3 regions of the Arthrobacter sp. NicSoilB11 genome follow, and region 1 is predicted to be linked to each of the others. Evidence: predicted binding sites of a transcription regulator. Region 1 holds the regulator's gene; each other region holds the start of a gene.
The links. Region 1 encodes HrcA, which represses chaperone genes, less so after heat shock. Its sites were predicted from a motif close to TTNGCACTCGNNNNNNNCGAGTGCNAA; they were not measured.
Positions count from the first base shown of each region.

Region 1 (5,167 bases):
GCAGATGCGCCGCGGCGAAGTCCCGGGAATCGACGACGACGACCACGCCGACAAGTACGAGCTCGCCGACCAGCTGATCACCGAAGCCGGACTTGGCTGGTACGAGGTCAGCAACTGGGCGCGGACTCCGGAGCAGGCCTGCCGCCACAACCTCGCATACTGGCGGGGTGACGACTGGTGGGGCATCGGCCCGGGCGCGCACTCACACATGGGCGGGGTCCGCTGGTGGAACGTCAAGCACCCGTCCGCTTACGCGAACCGGCTGTCGCAGGGGCTTTCGCCCGCCGCCGGCAGGGAAACCCTGGACGCGGAAACAAGGAACCTGGAGCGGGTCATGCTGGAGGCCCGCCTCCAGTCGGGACTGGATGTCTCAACGCTGAGTGCCGGGGGACGCCACGAGGTGGCTGGACTGATCGCAGCCGGCCTGGTTGATCCTGCTGCCGCATTCCGCGGACGCCTGGTCCTGACCCTCAAGGGCAGGCTCTTGGCAGACGCAGTAGTCCGCCGCATCCTGCCGGACTAGAGCCGGCCCGCGGGCAGTTGCCCTTACTTGATCCAGCGCAGGTTGTACTGGTAGCGGTGCGGCTGGCCCCGGTTGACGTGGATCCCTGCCGCGACGGAGAAGCACGTGAGCGCCACCCAGATCAGCGTGGCAATGACCGCGAAGATGTTCCCGACGTAGGGGACGAACACCAGGATGTTGGCCAGCACCGCGGCGATGGTGGGCGGCAGGCTGAAGTTCAGCGCTTCCTTGGATTCCTGGGCGGTAAATGGCCCGCGGTCACGGAAGATCAAGTAGATCAGCAGCGAGGGGACGCACCCCAGGATCCCGCCGAAGTGCGCCAGCGTCGCCCACTGGCGGTCTTCGCTGGCCGTAAGCGGCAGGGCGTTGGCGGGGACGCCATGGTACTCGGAACGGCCCTGGCCGTCCCTGTGATCACGTGCGTTTTCTGCCACAGTCTGTTCCTTCGAAGGTGCAAGTGGTGCTGACTACAATTCCGGCGCGGTGCGCAGTGCCTCAGGAAACAAGGAACCGCACTACCAAGAATACTGGTTCCCGGGACGCCGTCCGCCCTTCACGGCACGGTCAGGAAATCGATGACTTCCTCGACCCTGCCCAGCAGCGACGCTTCGAGGTCCGCGTACGTGCGCACGGCGCCCAGCAGCTTCTGCCATCCCAGGCCGACATCTTCCTTGGTGGCGTGGGGCCAGCCGAAGGCTTTCAGGATCCCCGTCTTCCAGTCCTGCCCGCGGGGCACGGCCGGCCATTTGTCGATGCCAAGGACAGCGGGCCGGATCGCCTGCCAGACGTCCACGTAGGGGTGACCGACGATCAGGACGTTGCCTGCGGCGCCCGGGGAGGCCATGACGGCATCCGCGATGCGGGACTCCTTGGAGTCAGGAACCAGGTGGTCCACCAGGACGCCAAGACGGCGGCCAGGCCCCGGCCTGAAGTCCGCGACGGCTGCGGCAAGGTCGTCAATGCCGTGCAGGGGCTCGACGACGATGCCCTCCACCCGGAGGTCGTCTCCCCAGACCTTTTCCACCAGTTCGGCGTCGTGCTTGCCTTCCACCCAGATCCGGCTGGCCTTGGCCACCTGGGCGCGTTGTCCGGCGACCCGAACGGACCCCGAGGCCGTCCTGCCCGCCGCGGGACCGGCAGCGGCCGGCCGGGGGGCGGGTGGCATCAGCCGGATCGGCCGGCCCTCCAGGAGGAAGCCGAACCCAAGGCGGAAGGAACGCGATTTTCCCCTGCGGTCCTCCAGCGCCACCACATGCATGCCGCCGGATTTCTCCACCCGGGTCACGGCACCCACCCAGCCCGACTGCACTTCCTCGAGCACCATGCCGCGCTCCACGGGGACCTCAGGCAGTTCCGTCCGTGCGGGAGCGGATATGCCGCGTGGGCCCCAGTTCCGGTAATCCATGGATTTGATCCGCCTAGCGCTAGTGTTCAACTCCGCAATTTCGCCCGGAGCGGTACCAATGCTAACAACGGGCCGAGGCATAATAGACTGTTAGCACTTAGGCATGTCGAGTGCTAACCCTGGGTTGCATCGGGAGGGGCATGCGCCCCGAACCATGGATGGAGGTGGAGAGTGAGCGAGCCACGCAAGCTGGAAGTACTGCGGGCCATCGTGGAGGACTACGTCCACTCCCGCGAGCCGGTTGGGTCCAAGGCCCTGGTGGAGCGGCATCATCTTGGTGTTTCCAGCGCCACCATCCGCAATGACATGGCCGCACTGGAGGACGAGGGGCTGATCACCGCCCCGCACACCAGTGCCGGCCGGATTCCCACGGACAAGGGCTACCGGCTCTTTGTGGACCAAATCTCGGCTGTCAAGCCGCTCTCGGCCGCCGAACGCCGCGCCATCCAGTCCCTGCTCGAAGGCGCGGACGACCTCGACGACGTGCTGGAGAGGACCGTCCGGCTGCTGTCGCAGCTGACCAACCAGGTTGCCGTGGTGCAGTATCCGCACCTGAGCAGGGCACTGGTCCGGCACATCGAATTCGTCCTGCTCGCCCCGCGCAAGGTCCTCGTCGTCCTGATCGCCAACAGCGGCAAGGTGGAGCAGCGGGTGATCGACGTCGGGCAGGACCTTGGCGACGACGCACTGGCTGAACTGCGCACCCGGTTCCTCGGTGCACTGGGCGGAACACCGCTGCGCCAACTGGCCCAGGCGCTGCCCGCCGTCGTCGCCGCCACCCCGCACCCGCAGCGGCAGGCGGCACACGCATTGGCGCTCGGGCTGGAGGGCCTGGCGCAAAACAGCCGGGAGGACCGGATGGTCATGGCCGGCACCGCCAACCTGGCCAGGTCCAACGTCGACTTCCCCCTCAGCATCGGCCCGGTGCTCGAGGCGCTGGAGGAACAGGTGGTGATGCTGCGGCTGTTGAGCGAAATGGCCCAGGACCACCGCGGCGTCGCTGTCAGCATCGGACGGGAGAACCCGTACGACGGCCTTGCCGAGGCCTCCGTGGTGGCCACTGCCTACGGTCCGGACAGCTCGGCGAAAGTAGGCATCCTCGGGCCCACCCGGATGGATTACCCCACCACCATGGCCGCCGTCAGGGCAGTGGCGCGCTACCTTTCCAGGATTTTGGGGCCCTGACTCTTGGCCGCCGGAGCGCGCTTCGGCCGGAAAGCAAGAGCTGGGCCGCCCAACTGAACGCAGTACAACAAGGAAGAGATACGAACTTTGAGCAGCCACTATGACGTCCTTGGAGTCTCACCCGAAGCGACGGGTGAAGAAATCAAAAAGGCCTACCGCAAGCTGGCCCGCACCCTACACCCGGACGTAAACCCCGGTGCGGACGCATCGGAACGGTTCAAGGCAGTAACTCACGCCTACGAGGTGCTTTCGGACCCCCAGAAGCGCCGGATCTACGACACCACCGGCAATGAGAACGGCACCGACAACGGTTTCGGCGGCGCAGGCTACGCGGGCCAGGGCTTCGCGTTCCAGGACATTTTCGACACCTTCTTCGGCGCCGGCGGCACGTCCGGTCCCGCTTCCCGTGTCCGCCGCGGCCAGGATGCCCTGATCAGCGTACGGATCGACCTCCGCGACGCCGTATTCGGCGTGAACAAGAAACTCGAAGTGGACACCGCCGTGGTCTGCCCCACCTGTGACGGATCCTGTTGCCGCCCCGGCACCCATCCGGAACGCTGCGACATCTGCGGCGGCAGCGGACAGGTCCAGCGGGCCGTCCGCTCCATCCTCGGCCAGGTCATGACGGCCGCCCCCTGCGGCACCTGCGAAGGTTTCGGCACCGTCATCAAGGATCCCTGCAACGAGTGCAGCGGCCAGGGCCGTATCCGCAGCCGCCGGTCGCTGACCATCAAGGTCCCTGCCGGTGTGGCCACCGGAACCCGGATCCAGCTCTCCGGCCAGGGCGAGGCCGGCCCCGCGGGCGGTCCGGCCGGCGACCTGTACGTGGAGATCCGCGTCAACAATGACGCCACCTACGTGCGGGAGGGCGACGACCTGCACGCCACCCTGCACATCCCCATGACGGCAGCCGCCCTGGGCACGGATGTCAGCCTGGAAACCTTCGACGGCACGCAGGAGATCGACGTCAAGCCCGGTACCCAGTCGGGGGAGATCATCACCCTGCGCGGCCTCGGCGTCACCCACCTGAGGGGCTACGGCCGCGGCGACCTGAAGGTCCACCTCCAGGTGGACACCCCGGCCAAGCTCGACCCCGCGCAGGAGGACCTCCTGCGCCAACTGGCCAAGCTCCGTGGTGAACAGATCACCGAGGGCAAGCTCGCTGCCAGCGGCGGCATGTTCGCCAAGCTCCGGGACCGGCTCGGTAACCTGTAGCGGTGAGCAACCCCGTCTTCTTCACGCCCCCCGGTTCGCTGGCCGGGATGGCGGCCGGCAAACTCTTTGTCCTCGACGGGGCGGAGGCGCGGCATGCCGTCACCGTCAAACGGCTGTCTCCCGGCGAAGCGGTGGACATCGTCGACGGCGCCGGCACCCGGATGACCGGGAAGGTGGTGTCCGCCGCTCCCTCCGCACTCGAGGTGGAATGCGGGACGCTGACCGTCGAAGACAGGCCGGACGTCCGGCTGGTGCTGGTCCAGGCCCTCGCCAAGGGGGACCGCGACGAGCTGGCCATCGAGACGGCCACGGAACTGGGCATCGACGCCGTCATACCCTGGCAGTCCGAACGGTCAATCGTCCGCTGGAAGGGCGACCGCGCAGCCCGGGCCCATGCCAAATGGGAATCCTCCGTGGCCGCGGCCGCCAAGCAGGCACGGCGCGCCTGGATCCCCGAAGTGCGGTCCGCCGTCGACACTGCCGGGCTTTCCGCTGCCGTGGAAGCTGCCGACCTCGCTGTCATCCTGCATGAGGACGCCGTTCGGCCGCTGCGCACCGTCCTTGAAACATGGCAAGGGAAAGCAGGCTCCGGACCCCGGGAAATCCTGCTCATCGTCGGTCCGGAGGGCGGCATCAGCCAGCGGGAGGTAACGAAACTCTGCGATAAGGGCGCCGTGACCGCCCTCCTGGGGCACCATGTCCTGCGGTCCTCCACGGCCGGCCCGGCCGCCGTCGTGCTTGCCAGCGACGTCCTTGGCCGGTGGACGGCTACCGGACCTTAAAGGACCTCGTGTCCTCGTTCCGGTCCGGTTCCCCGCCGGAGCCGGCCTGGGCCACAC
Region 1 is NZ_AP024657.1:2,254,018-2,259,184, reverse strand. Features, by position in the region: gene hemW (radical SAM family heme chaperone HemW) at 1-523, shown strand, start outside; gene LDO14_RS10415 (DUF4870 domain-containing protein) at 547-957, opposite strand; gene LDO14_RS10410 (DUF3097 domain-containing protein) at 1,077-1,928, opposite strand; gene hrcA (heat-inducible transcriptional repressor HrcA) at 2,100-3,113, shown strand; gene dnaJ (molecular chaperone DnaJ) at 3,201-4,328, shown strand; gene LDO14_RS10395 (16S rRNA (uracil(1498)-N(3))-methyltransferase) at 4,331-5,110, shown strand; gene LDO14_RS10390 (GerMN domain-containing protein) at 5,097-5,167, opposite strand, start outside.

Region 2 (5,167 bases), 750 kb from region 1:
CAGGCGAACCGATGCCAAAGGCAGCCAGGATCCCGGAAATGAATGCAGTGACAAGGGAGAGCAGCCCCATCAGGGCCAGCGCGGTCCGGCCGTAGCGGATGCGGAGCCGGGCCGGAGGGGGGGTGCTGGCAGCGCCGGCACCGGGTGACGGACTCTTCCTGGGTTCCATGGCTTTCTCCTGCTGGGCGGCGACGTTCAAGACCAGGCCGGCGTGCGGATCCGGCCCCTCATCGGCGGGGGCGTCTGCCAGGAAGTCGACGGCAGGCTGGAACTGGTGCCGGCGGTTCCGGAGGACGTAAGGGGCAACCCATACAATCCAGAGCGCGACGGCAACCACGAGGATCACTGAGCTGCTAAGGGGGAAGTCCACACTCAAAACCGTATGAGCATCATGCCTGCTCAGGCCGCATTAGCCCCGGTGTGTCGTGCCCCCTCTGGCAAACCGTTGGATTTATGACCGGCGCGAGGCCAGCCAGGGGCCCAGCAGGCCCTCCGGGACTTCTTCCGCGGTGAGGGCGAAGGAACGGTGGTCGGCCCATTTGCCGTTGATGTGCAGGAAACGGGGCCGGTACCCCTCGTCCCGGAATCCCAGCTTTTCCACCACCCGCAGGCTGGGTCCGTTCTCGGGCCGGATATTGATTTCCATCCGGTGCAGGCCGAGGGTCCTGAAGCAGTGGTCCGTCACCAACGCCACGGAGGTGGGGGCGATCCCCCGTCCAGCCCGTGCCTGGTCAACCCAGTAGCCAAGGGTTGCCATCATGGCCGAACCCCACACGATTGACGACACGGTCAACTGGCCCACGATGGCGGGGCTGCTGAGGCCCGGCCTCCACTCGGTAATAAGGAAGGGCAAAGCTGTGGCCTGCGCGGCCTGCACTTTGAGCGACCGGACCATGTGCCGGTAATCGGGCAGCCCACCGCCCGGATCCGGATTGGAGGCCTCCCACGGCTGCAGCCACTCACTGTTGCGCGAGCGCACCTCCATCCATTCATTCTTGTCGCGGTACCGGATGGGCCGCAGGACCAAGTCGCCGCACTCCAGGGTGACCGGCCAGATGGGACCACTGCGCATGGCGCTAGCGGGAAAGGTCCGAGGTGAAACCTGGCAGCCATTCCCGCAGGCCCGGGCCCAGGTCGTCGCTGTCGATGGCGAGCTGGATGCAGGCCTTGAGGTAGCTGAGTTTGTCGCCGGTGTCGTAGCGCCGGCCCCGGAACACGACCCCGTACACCCCGTGCCCTTCACCATCACCGGAGGCAAGTTCCTGGAGGGCATCCGTCAACTGGATTTCCCCGCCCCGGCCCGGTTCGGTGTGTTCAAGGACGCCGAACACGGCGGGGTGCAGGACATAACGCCCGATCAGGGCCAGGTTGGAGGGCGCTTCCTCGGGTGACGGCTTTTCCACCAGCCGGTTGACGCGGACGTAGTCTTCGCCGTCGATGTCCTGGATGTCCGCACAGCCGTAGGCGCTGATCTCCGACGGCTCCACTTCAATCAGGGCGACGACGGACCCACCGGTTTTGGCCTGGACGTCAATCATCGTGCTGAGCAGTTCGTCGCGGGCGTCAATCAGGTCATCTCCCAGCAGGACAGCGAAGGCTTCGTCACCCACGTGCTGTTTTGCGCGGAGCACCGCATGGCCCAGGCCGTGGGGGTCGCCCTGCCGGACGTAGTGGATGTCACCCAACTGGCTGGCCGCCTGGATGGACGCCAGCTTCTCCGTGTCCCCTTTGTCCTCGAGCGTTGACTCAAGGGACGGCACGCGGTCGAAGTGGTCTTCCAGGGCCCGCTTGTTGCGGCCCGTAATCATCAGGATGTCGTGGAGGCCCACGTGGACGGCTTCCTCCACCACATACTGGATGGCAGGCTTGTCCACGACGGGGAGCATTTCCTTGGGCATCGCCTTGGTGGCTGGCAGGAACCTGGTGCCCAGGCCCGCGGCGGGAATGACGGCTTTGCGGACTCTGGGGTTACTGGTGTTCACCGGTCTAATCTAACGTCAGCGTCAAGCATTTCAGTAACCACCGGAGCGGCAAGCCCGTGCCGGTGCGGGAAGAACCTCCCAATACGGGGCATTGCAGGAAGGACACCATGCTGCAGGAGACCAACGCAGTCAAGGACGGCATCAGGGCCGCCCACCGCCGGCGGCGGGCAGCGCTGACGCCGGCGCAGCTCGAAGCTGCCGGCGCGGCCCTGGCCGTCCATGGGGAAGCATGGGCGGGGACGGTCACAGGGAAGCACGCCTCGATAGCCTGCGTGTACCTTGGCGTGGGACACGAACCGCCCACCCTGCCCCTGATCAACGCCCTGCATCGCAGCGGCCATCAGGTACTGCTTCCGGTGTGCGAGGAAGGCCGCGAATTGAGCTGGGTGTTCTGGACGCCGGAGACCAGCTTCGAGCGCAGCAAATATGCACCAATCCTGGAGCCCACGGGGCACCGTCACGGGCCGGAAACGGCCGGTGCCGCAGCGGTGCTCTTTATTCCGGCCACCGCAGTGGACCTCGCCGGCAACAGGATCGGGCAGGGCGGAGGCTACTACGACAAATTCCTGGGGCACCTGGCTACGGCAGGGAAGGAAATTCCCCTGGCCGCTGTTATCTACGATGACGAATTGCTGCCCGCCGGCCGGATACCGGCCGAGAAGTTCGACCGACCGGTCCCGGCCGTCCTGGCCCCGTCCGGATACCGGCCATTGGCGGGCAACGCCTGAGCCCGTCCATTCGGGCACAGTGATAGAATTAGCACTCAGGCCCTGCGACTGCTAACGGTTTACCCGGTGGCAGCACGGGACCTCTCGTTTGCCCAAGAGGAGGAGCACCAGTGCCAACATATGCTTACGCCTGCAAGGATTGCGGCCACGCCTTCGACATTGTCCAGTCGTTCTCGGACAGCAGCCTGACGTCCTGCCCGGAATGCGAGGGCACGTTGCGCAAGAAGTTCAACAGCGTCGGTGTCGTCTTCAAGGGCTCGGGTTTCTACCGCACGGATTCCCGCGATTCCAAGGGCAGCTCCGTCTCCCCCACACCCGCAGCGACGCCCGCTGCCACCCCCGCCGCGTCGGCGCCGGCAGCAGCTGCCGCCAGCTAAGCAGCCCAGGACTTTACGACGGCGGCCGGACGCTCCCTGCGTCCGGCCGCCTTTGTCCACATAGCCGCCGTCCGGGCTCCCGTGCCGCTTTGGCGTCACCTAGCGTGGGCGCATGCCAGTACTCTTCCGACGTCGCCGCGACGGTCTCCGGTTCCCCGGCCATGTCCATGCTGCAGGTGCCCGTAACATCCCCCGCCACCCCGGACGGCGTCCCCTGCACTCGCGGTTTGCCGGCTGGCTAAGCCGCAACCGACGCCTCGTAGCGGCCCTGCTCTTGTGCGCAGCTGCAGCAATCGCTGTCCAGCAACTCACTCCCGCCCCGCTCACCACCGTCACGGCGCTGGCCGCTGCCCGGGATCTGCCCGCGGGAACAACGGTAACGGCAGCAGACCTGGCCCAGGTCCAGGTGCCGCCCGGGATGGTGACCGACGGCTTCCTCCGGGATGGATCCGCAACCGCAGGCAAGCAGCTCGCAGCGCCGCTGCGGAAGGGCCAGCTCCTCACCGACGCCCAGCTGCTGGGCCCCGGGCTCCTGGCAGGGACGCCCCCCGGTTCGGCCGCGGTTCCCCTGCGGATGGCGGATGCCTCATCCATCCAGCTGGTCTCCCCCGGCCAGCTGGTCAACATTGTGCTGACATCAGCCAACGGGTTCGACCAGAAGGGTCCCTCTGAGGTCCTGGCGTCTGCCGTCCCGGTGCTGTGGACCTCGAACAACGGCGGCCAAGGGGGTCAATGGCTCGGCACCACCGAGACCGATGGACTGATCGTGGTGGCAGCCACCGCCGAACAATCACTGCGCCTGGCCGGCGCCTCCACCCAGGGCAGGCTGTTCTTCGTCCTGGTCGGGGCGCCCTGACCTCAAGCGTGGCCCGGATGATGTTGGTCAGCCCCAGTGCGGCGGTTTCTGTTCCTTCAACCAGGTATCGTGATCGTCCTCCCGGTCACCCCAGCTGCGGGCGTCGTCTTCCGCCGCCTTGCTCGGGAGGATCTCGTCGGTGCCCGCCGCTGCCGGCCGCGCCCCCGGAGAAGGCACCGGCGCTGCGGAATCCGCGGGAGCGGCACCGCGGTCAGTTCCGGCTGCGGCCCCGCTCCTGTTCGCGCCGCCGTTCTTGTCCAGGTCGTCGTTCCTGTTCGAGCCGCCGTTCTTATCCAGGTCGTCGTTCCTGTTCAGGTCGTTCGTGTTCCGGGTGTTGTTCTCGTTCTGGCGCATGTCTTCCTCGGGCCTGTCTTTCCCAGGCCGGTCTTCTCTCGTCGTGGCACCCGCTTCCCTTGTCCCCTGGGCGCGCCGGCCTTGGCTGACAGCCTCGGAAGGCAGGTAGGAAACACCGGCAGCAGGCGCCCCATCAATTCCGTGAAGTGCGTGGTTGAAGTCATCGTCCAGGAATCCTGTGCTGGACGTGGTCCGGCCCGGAAGCACCATCTTCTCAAGTCCCAGGTAACCGGCGATGCGGTCCGCGCAGGACGAGGGGTCCGTGAAGACCTCGATGGTCCACAGGGGCATGTACCGCCATCCCAGGCGTTCCAGCAGTTGCGGCCGCAGCCTGCTGCGCTCACGCACGCTCATGGTGCGGTACTGGGCCGTGCCGTCGGATTCGATGGCCACGGGCCGCGGGAGGTCGGGGTCGTCCTGGCCCATGGTGTTCAGGGGATCCGCCGCGGCAACCACGTCGATGGCGCCGTCGTACTGGTGCCAGACCCTGGCGCCCCGGGCCCGCAACCGGTCCCCCAGGTCCGCTACCAGCGGGTCCGCTCCCAGCGCCTGCTCGCTGGCCGCGGCACGGGACGCGGGAGTCCCGAGATCGGTGTTGCCGGAAATTTCCCGGTCCAGCAGCGTATAAAGATCCACCGCCCCGTGGGTGAGCCTGGTGTGGTCCAGGTCCTCCGGCCGGAAGCAGGTGAGCACGTGCATGGAACGGCGCGCCCGGGTCATGGCCAGGGCAAACTTCTCCCGGCCGCCCTCCGCGGAGAGCGGCCCGAAGTTGTGCAGGGCGCGGCCGTGCGGGGTCCGCCCGAATCCGGGCGAGAAAATGACGTGGTCGCGGACCAGGCCCTGGGCGCGTTCAAGGTCAACTACCCGGAA
Region 2 is NZ_AP024657.1:2,999,127-3,004,293, forward strand. Features, by position in the region: gene LDO14_RS13900 (hypothetical protein) at 1-346, opposite strand, end outside; gene LDO14_RS13905 (GNAT family protein) at 452-1,072, opposite strand; gene galU (UTP--glucose-1-phosphate uridylyltransferase GalU) at 1,077-1,982, opposite strand; gene LDO14_RS13915 (5-formyltetrahydrofolate cyclo-ligase) at 2,090-2,710, shown strand; gene LDO14_RS13920 (FmdB family zinc ribbon protein) at 2,821-3,087, shown strand; gene LDO14_RS13925 (RcpC/CpaB family pilus assembly protein) at 3,200-3,943, shown strand; gene LDO14_RS13930 (DUF4011 domain-containing protein) at 3,971-5,167, opposite strand, start outside.
Region 2: the regulator HrcA is predicted to act here: its motif matches at 2,739-2,765, upstream of LDO14_RS13920 (FmdB family zinc ribbon protein).

Region 3 (5,167 bases), 780 kb from region 1:
GCGTCGAGGTCGGCCAGGGTGAGGGTTGGTTCGACGGCGGGTTCCTCCTTGGCCGCCGCCACGGCACTCCATCCGACGCCCACGCGTCCCTGGCGGGGCTTGGCAACCAGCCAGCCCACCGCCGTCGGGATTTCCGCCGGCTCAAGCCGGCCCAGCAGCTGGGCCAGCGCATCCACCTTGGCCAGCCGGGAGCGGGTGGAGGTGACGGCCTCGGCGGTGTTGACGAGCTCAAGGAGCAGCATGGCACCATCCTGCCACGGCACTGGACAGGGCCGGAGCCCCGTTCCAGACTTGGTGGATGGGCAACATCGTCGCGAACCTGTTCATCACCCTGGACGGCGTCTACCAGGCGCCCGGCGGCCGCGAGGAAGACAGCGAGGGCGGGTTCAACCTTGGCGGCTGGCAGGCACCGGTCTCCGACGACGAATCCGGCGCCGCCATTGCGGCTGGAATAGCGCGGATGGATGCCCTGCTCCTTGGCAGGAAGACCTACGACATCTTTGCCGCCTACTGGCCCCAGCAGTCCGGGGACATCGCGGACACGCTCAACCGGATACCCAAGTTTGTGGTGTCAAGCTCCTTGTCAGATCCGGCATGGGCCGGCACCACCGTGCTGCCGGATGCCGCGGCGGCGGGCGGGCTCCGGGACGAGTACCAGCAGGTGCACATGTTCGGCAGTGGCGTCCTCATCCGGTCCCTGCTGGAGGCGCAAGTGCTGGACCGCCTTCATCTCTGGCTGTATCCGGTCACCCTGGGGCAGGGCAAGCGGCTCTTCGACGCCGGGACGGTCCCCTCAACATTCCGGCTCGCCGAGCCGGTACGCAGCTACCCCAAGGGAGCCGTGTCGTTGGTCTACGAGCCTGCGGGCGGAGTCGAAACCGCCGAGATGGCGGCTACGTAGCACCCGGAACACAGAAAACCGGCCCAGCTGGTGCTGGACCGGTTTTCTGTATGTGAAGACGGGCAGGATCAGTGGCTGTGGCCTGCGTGCTCGTCCTCTTCGGCCGGCTTCTCCACGACAAGGGTCTCGGTAGTGAGAACCAGCGCGGCGATGGAGGCCGCGTTGCGGAGGGCTGCACGGGTGACCTTGACGGGGTCGATGACGCCCGCAGCGATCAGGTCCTCGTACTCGCCGGACTTGGCGTTGAACCCGTTGTTGATTTCCAGGTCGGCAACCTTGGAGGTGACCACGTAACCGTCGAAGCCGGCGTTCTGGGCGATCCAGCGCAGGGGCTGGACCAGTGCGCGGCGGACAATGCCGACGGCCGCGGCAGCGTCGCCTTCGAGGGCGTTGACGGCGGCGTCCTCATCCAGTGCCTTGAGGGCGTGGATCAGGGCCGAGCCACCGCCGGCCACGATGCCTTCTTCGAGGGCAGCGCGGGTGGAGGACACTGCGTCCTCGATGCGGTGCTTCTTTTCCTTCAGCTCAACCTCGGTTGCGGCACCCACCTTGATGACGCCGATGCCGCCGGCCAGCTTGGCCAGCCGCTCCTGGAGCTTTTCGCGGTCCCAGTCGGAATCGGTGCGGGTAACCTCGGCGCGCAGCTGGGCAACGCGTGCGGCCACGTCCTCGGCCGAGCCTGCGCCGTCGACGATGGTGGTGTTGTCCTTGGTGACGGTGATGCGGCGGGCGGTACCCAGCACCTCCAGGCCAACGGTGTCCAGGCTCAGGCCCAGCTCCGGGGAAACAACCTGCGCACCGGTGAGGGTGGCGATGTCCTGCAGCATGGCCTTGCGGCGGTCGCCGAAGCCGGGAGCCTTGACGGCAACAACGTTCAGGGTGCCGCGGATGCGGTTGACGATGAGCGTGGACAGGGCCTCGCCCTCGACGTCCTCGGCGATGATGAACAGCGGCTTGGAAGCCTGCAGTGCCTTTTCCAGCAGCGGCAGGAATTCCTGGATCGAGGAGATCTTGCCCTGGTTGATCAGGATAAGGGCGTCCTCGAGGACTGCTTCCTGGCGTTCCGCGTCGGTGACGAAGTACGGGGACAGGTAGCCCTTGTCGAACTGCATGCCCTCGGTGAGGACCAGTTCGGTCTGGGTGGTGGAGGACTCTTCGATGGTGATGACGCCATCCTTGCCCACCTTCCCAAAGGCCTCGGCGAGCAGTTCGCCGATTTCGTCGCTCTGGGCCGAGATGGCGGCAACGTTAGCCACCTGGGTGCCTTCGACCGGGCGGGCGTTTTCGAGCAGGCGGGCAGCCACGGCTTCAACCGCAACTTCGATGCCGCGCTTGATCTGGCCGGGAGCGGCGCCGGCAGCAACGTTGCGCAGGCCTTCCTTGACCAGGGCCTGGGCCAGGACCGTGGCGGTGGTGGTGCCGTCGCCGGCAACGTCGTTGGTCTTGGTGGCTACTTCCTTGGCCAGCTGCGCGCCAAGGTTCTCGTAGGGATCGTCAAGTTCCACTTCACGGGCGATGGTGACGCCGTCATTCGTGATGGTGGGGGCGCCCCACTTCTTGTCCAGGACGACGTTGCGGCCGCGGGGGCCGAGCGTCACCTTGACGGTGTTCGCGAGCTTATCGATGCCGGCCTCAAGGGACCGGCGGGCAGCGTCGTTAAACGCAAGCTGCTTTGCCATGGTTTTGTCCTTTCAAAGACAGAAACCCCGCACTGCCGGCCAGCATGAGCATGGCCGGCGGCACGGGGATCCGGAAGAGTTACTTGACGACGACAGCCAGGACGTCGCGGGCGGACAGCACCAGGTACTCGGTGCCGCCGGTCTTGACTTCGGTTCCGCCGTACTTGGAGTAGATGACGACGTCGCCAACGGCAACGTCAACCGGAACCCGCTGGCCGTCTTCGAAGCGGCCGGGGCCTACTGCAACAACTTCGCCTTCCTGCGGCTTCTCCTGGGCGGAGTCCGGGATGACCAGGCCTGAAGCCGTGGTCTGCTCGGCTTCGAGCGGGCGGACAACAATACGATCCTCAAGAGGCTTAATAGAGACCGACACTCGGACCTCTCCTTTTCGTCAGCAAAATTCGTGGACTGGAAAGCTTTCCGCCGTAGCTGGCAAACCGTCGTCGCGGTGCCGGCAGCAGCCTGGCTGGCAGCTCTTCATGTGTTAGCACCCTCCTAGGGAGAGTGCTAATGAAGACTCTATGTAAGGGTTAGCACTCGGTCAAGGTGAGTGCCAACGTTTCGTCATCGGCGTAAGCCTTTCGGGCTCCGGCCGACGGCGGTCCAGGGCGGCAAACATGCTTCCCTAACGGCCCAGGTCGTCGAAGTCCACGTCCTCGCCACCGTCGGCCTCGCCGCCTCCCTGCTGACGTTTCCGGTAAAGCACCCAACCGGCCCCGGCTGCGGTGAGTACGGCAACAACGATGAAGAAAATGCTCCCGGCCCGTGCGCCGTCGTACAACCCGCGGATGTCCCGCGCCTCCTGCGTGTTGTCGTGGATGTCGTTGCCGCCCACCGAATAAACGGTGGCGTTGAACGTGTCCAGCAGGAAAATGATCACCAACAGGGCGATGCACACCACGGCCACCACGGCCGCGGCGATCAGGGCTGGACGGGCAAACCTAGCCACACCGCGGTCCCTGGGTCGATGTTCGCCGGTCTCCCCTGGGGCTGCGCTGTCATCCATGGTTTCAACAGTATCCGCATCCCGGCAGCCGTCCTCCACTAGGCTGGAAACCATGCCCCACGCTCCCCAGGACCAGATCGCACCCCTGTTGACCCCCGAAGGCTGGGAGTTGCTGGCATCGCTGGGCCCCTACCGCGAAGAGGACGCGTTTGAGCTCAATTCGACGCTCCGGAAAGCCGGCCACCCGGGCGAACTTGTATCCGCCGTCCTGACGCAGTCCAGGCTGCGGACCAGGGCCGAGGCGAAGTTTGGTGAGTTCGCCCGCCAGATGCTTTTCACCCAGGCAGGCCTTGAGCAGGCCACCCGGCTGAACGTCGCCGCACACCACGCGCAGCGGTTCGCCGCAGCCGGGATCCGGCACGTGGCGGACCTGGGCTGCGGTCTTGGTGCCGACGCCATGGCCCTGGCTTCCCTGGACATCACCGTCACCGCCGTGGAGATGGATGAAACCACCGCCGCCTGCGCCACCATGAACCTCATCCCCTTCCCCAATGCCACGGTGGTCCACGCGGACGCGGCATCGGTCCCGCTGGAGGGGATCGACGGCGTCTGGCTGGATCCGGCACGCCGCGTCACTTCCACGTCGGGGACCAAGCGGATCTGGGACCCGGAGGCGTTCTCACCGCCGTTGTCCTTCGTGGAGTCGCTGGCGGCCGGGGGGAAGGCGGTGGGCGTGAAGATGGGCCCCGGCATGCCCCACGGGTCCGTGCCCACGGGATGCGAAGCCCAGTGGGTTTCGGTTGCCGGGGACGTGACCGAGGTGGCCCTCTGGTTCAACGCCGTGCGCAGGCCCGGGGTCCGCCGGGCGGCCCTGGTCCTGGGGTCCCAGGGGCCCGCCGAGCTGACCAGCGCAGAGGAATTCGGCGCCGGCCCGGCCGCTCCGGTGGGACCCGTGGAGGGTTACCTGTACGAACCCGACGGCGCCGTGATCCGTGCCGGGCTGGTTGCCGACGTGGCGCTGCAGCTCGGCGGGCACCTGGTGGATGAACACATTGCCTACATCTGTGCCGCGGAACTTCTGAACACCCCGTTCGCCAAGGCTTACAGGGTCCTGGAAGTCATGCCCTACAACGTCAAGGCACTCAAGGCCTGGGTGAAGGAGGAGGGGATCACCGTGCTGGACATCAAGAAGCGCGGCACAGCGGTGACCCCGGAAGAGCTGCGGAAGCAGCTCCTCCCGCAGGGCAAGGGCGCCGCCAAAAAGGGTTCCGCCAGGACGGCCACGCTGGTCCTGACTCGCATCGGCGAGGACCGCGTGGCCATCGTGGTGGAACCGGTGTAAACGCCTACTGGGCGCGCATGAACTCCTCGGCTGCCCGGACCTGTTCCGCGGTGGGGCGCACTCCCGTGTACAGCACAAACTGTTCCAGGGCCTGGATGGTGGCAACCTCCGCACCGGTGATGACGTGCTTGCCTGCCGCGCGGGCGGCCCGGATCAGCGGCGTCTCGGCGGGCAGTGCCACCACGTCGAAGACCACGCGTGCGGCCTCGATGGCCTCCGCGGGGAAGGACAGGCTGTCCGCTTCGGCGCCGCCCGCCATGCCGATGGGGGTGACGTTGATGATCATGTCCGCCGTCCCG
Region 3 is NZ_AP024657.1:3,031,611-3,036,777, forward strand. Features, by position in the region: gene LDO14_RS14025 (ATP-dependent DNA ligase) at 1-242, opposite strand, end outside; gene LDO14_RS14030 (dihydrofolate reductase family protein) at 299-901, shown strand; gene groL (chaperonin GroEL) at 970-2,580, opposite strand; gene groES (co-chaperone GroES) at 2,660-2,953, opposite strand; gene LDO14_RS14045 (DLW-39 family protein) at 3,206-3,586, opposite strand; gene LDO14_RS14050 (class I SAM-dependent methyltransferase) at 3,639-4,868, shown strand; gene LDO14_RS14055 (shikimate 5-dehydrogenase) at 4,873-5,167, opposite strand, start outside.
Region 3: the regulator HrcA is predicted to act here: its motif matches at 3,111-3,137, upstream of groES (co-chaperone GroES).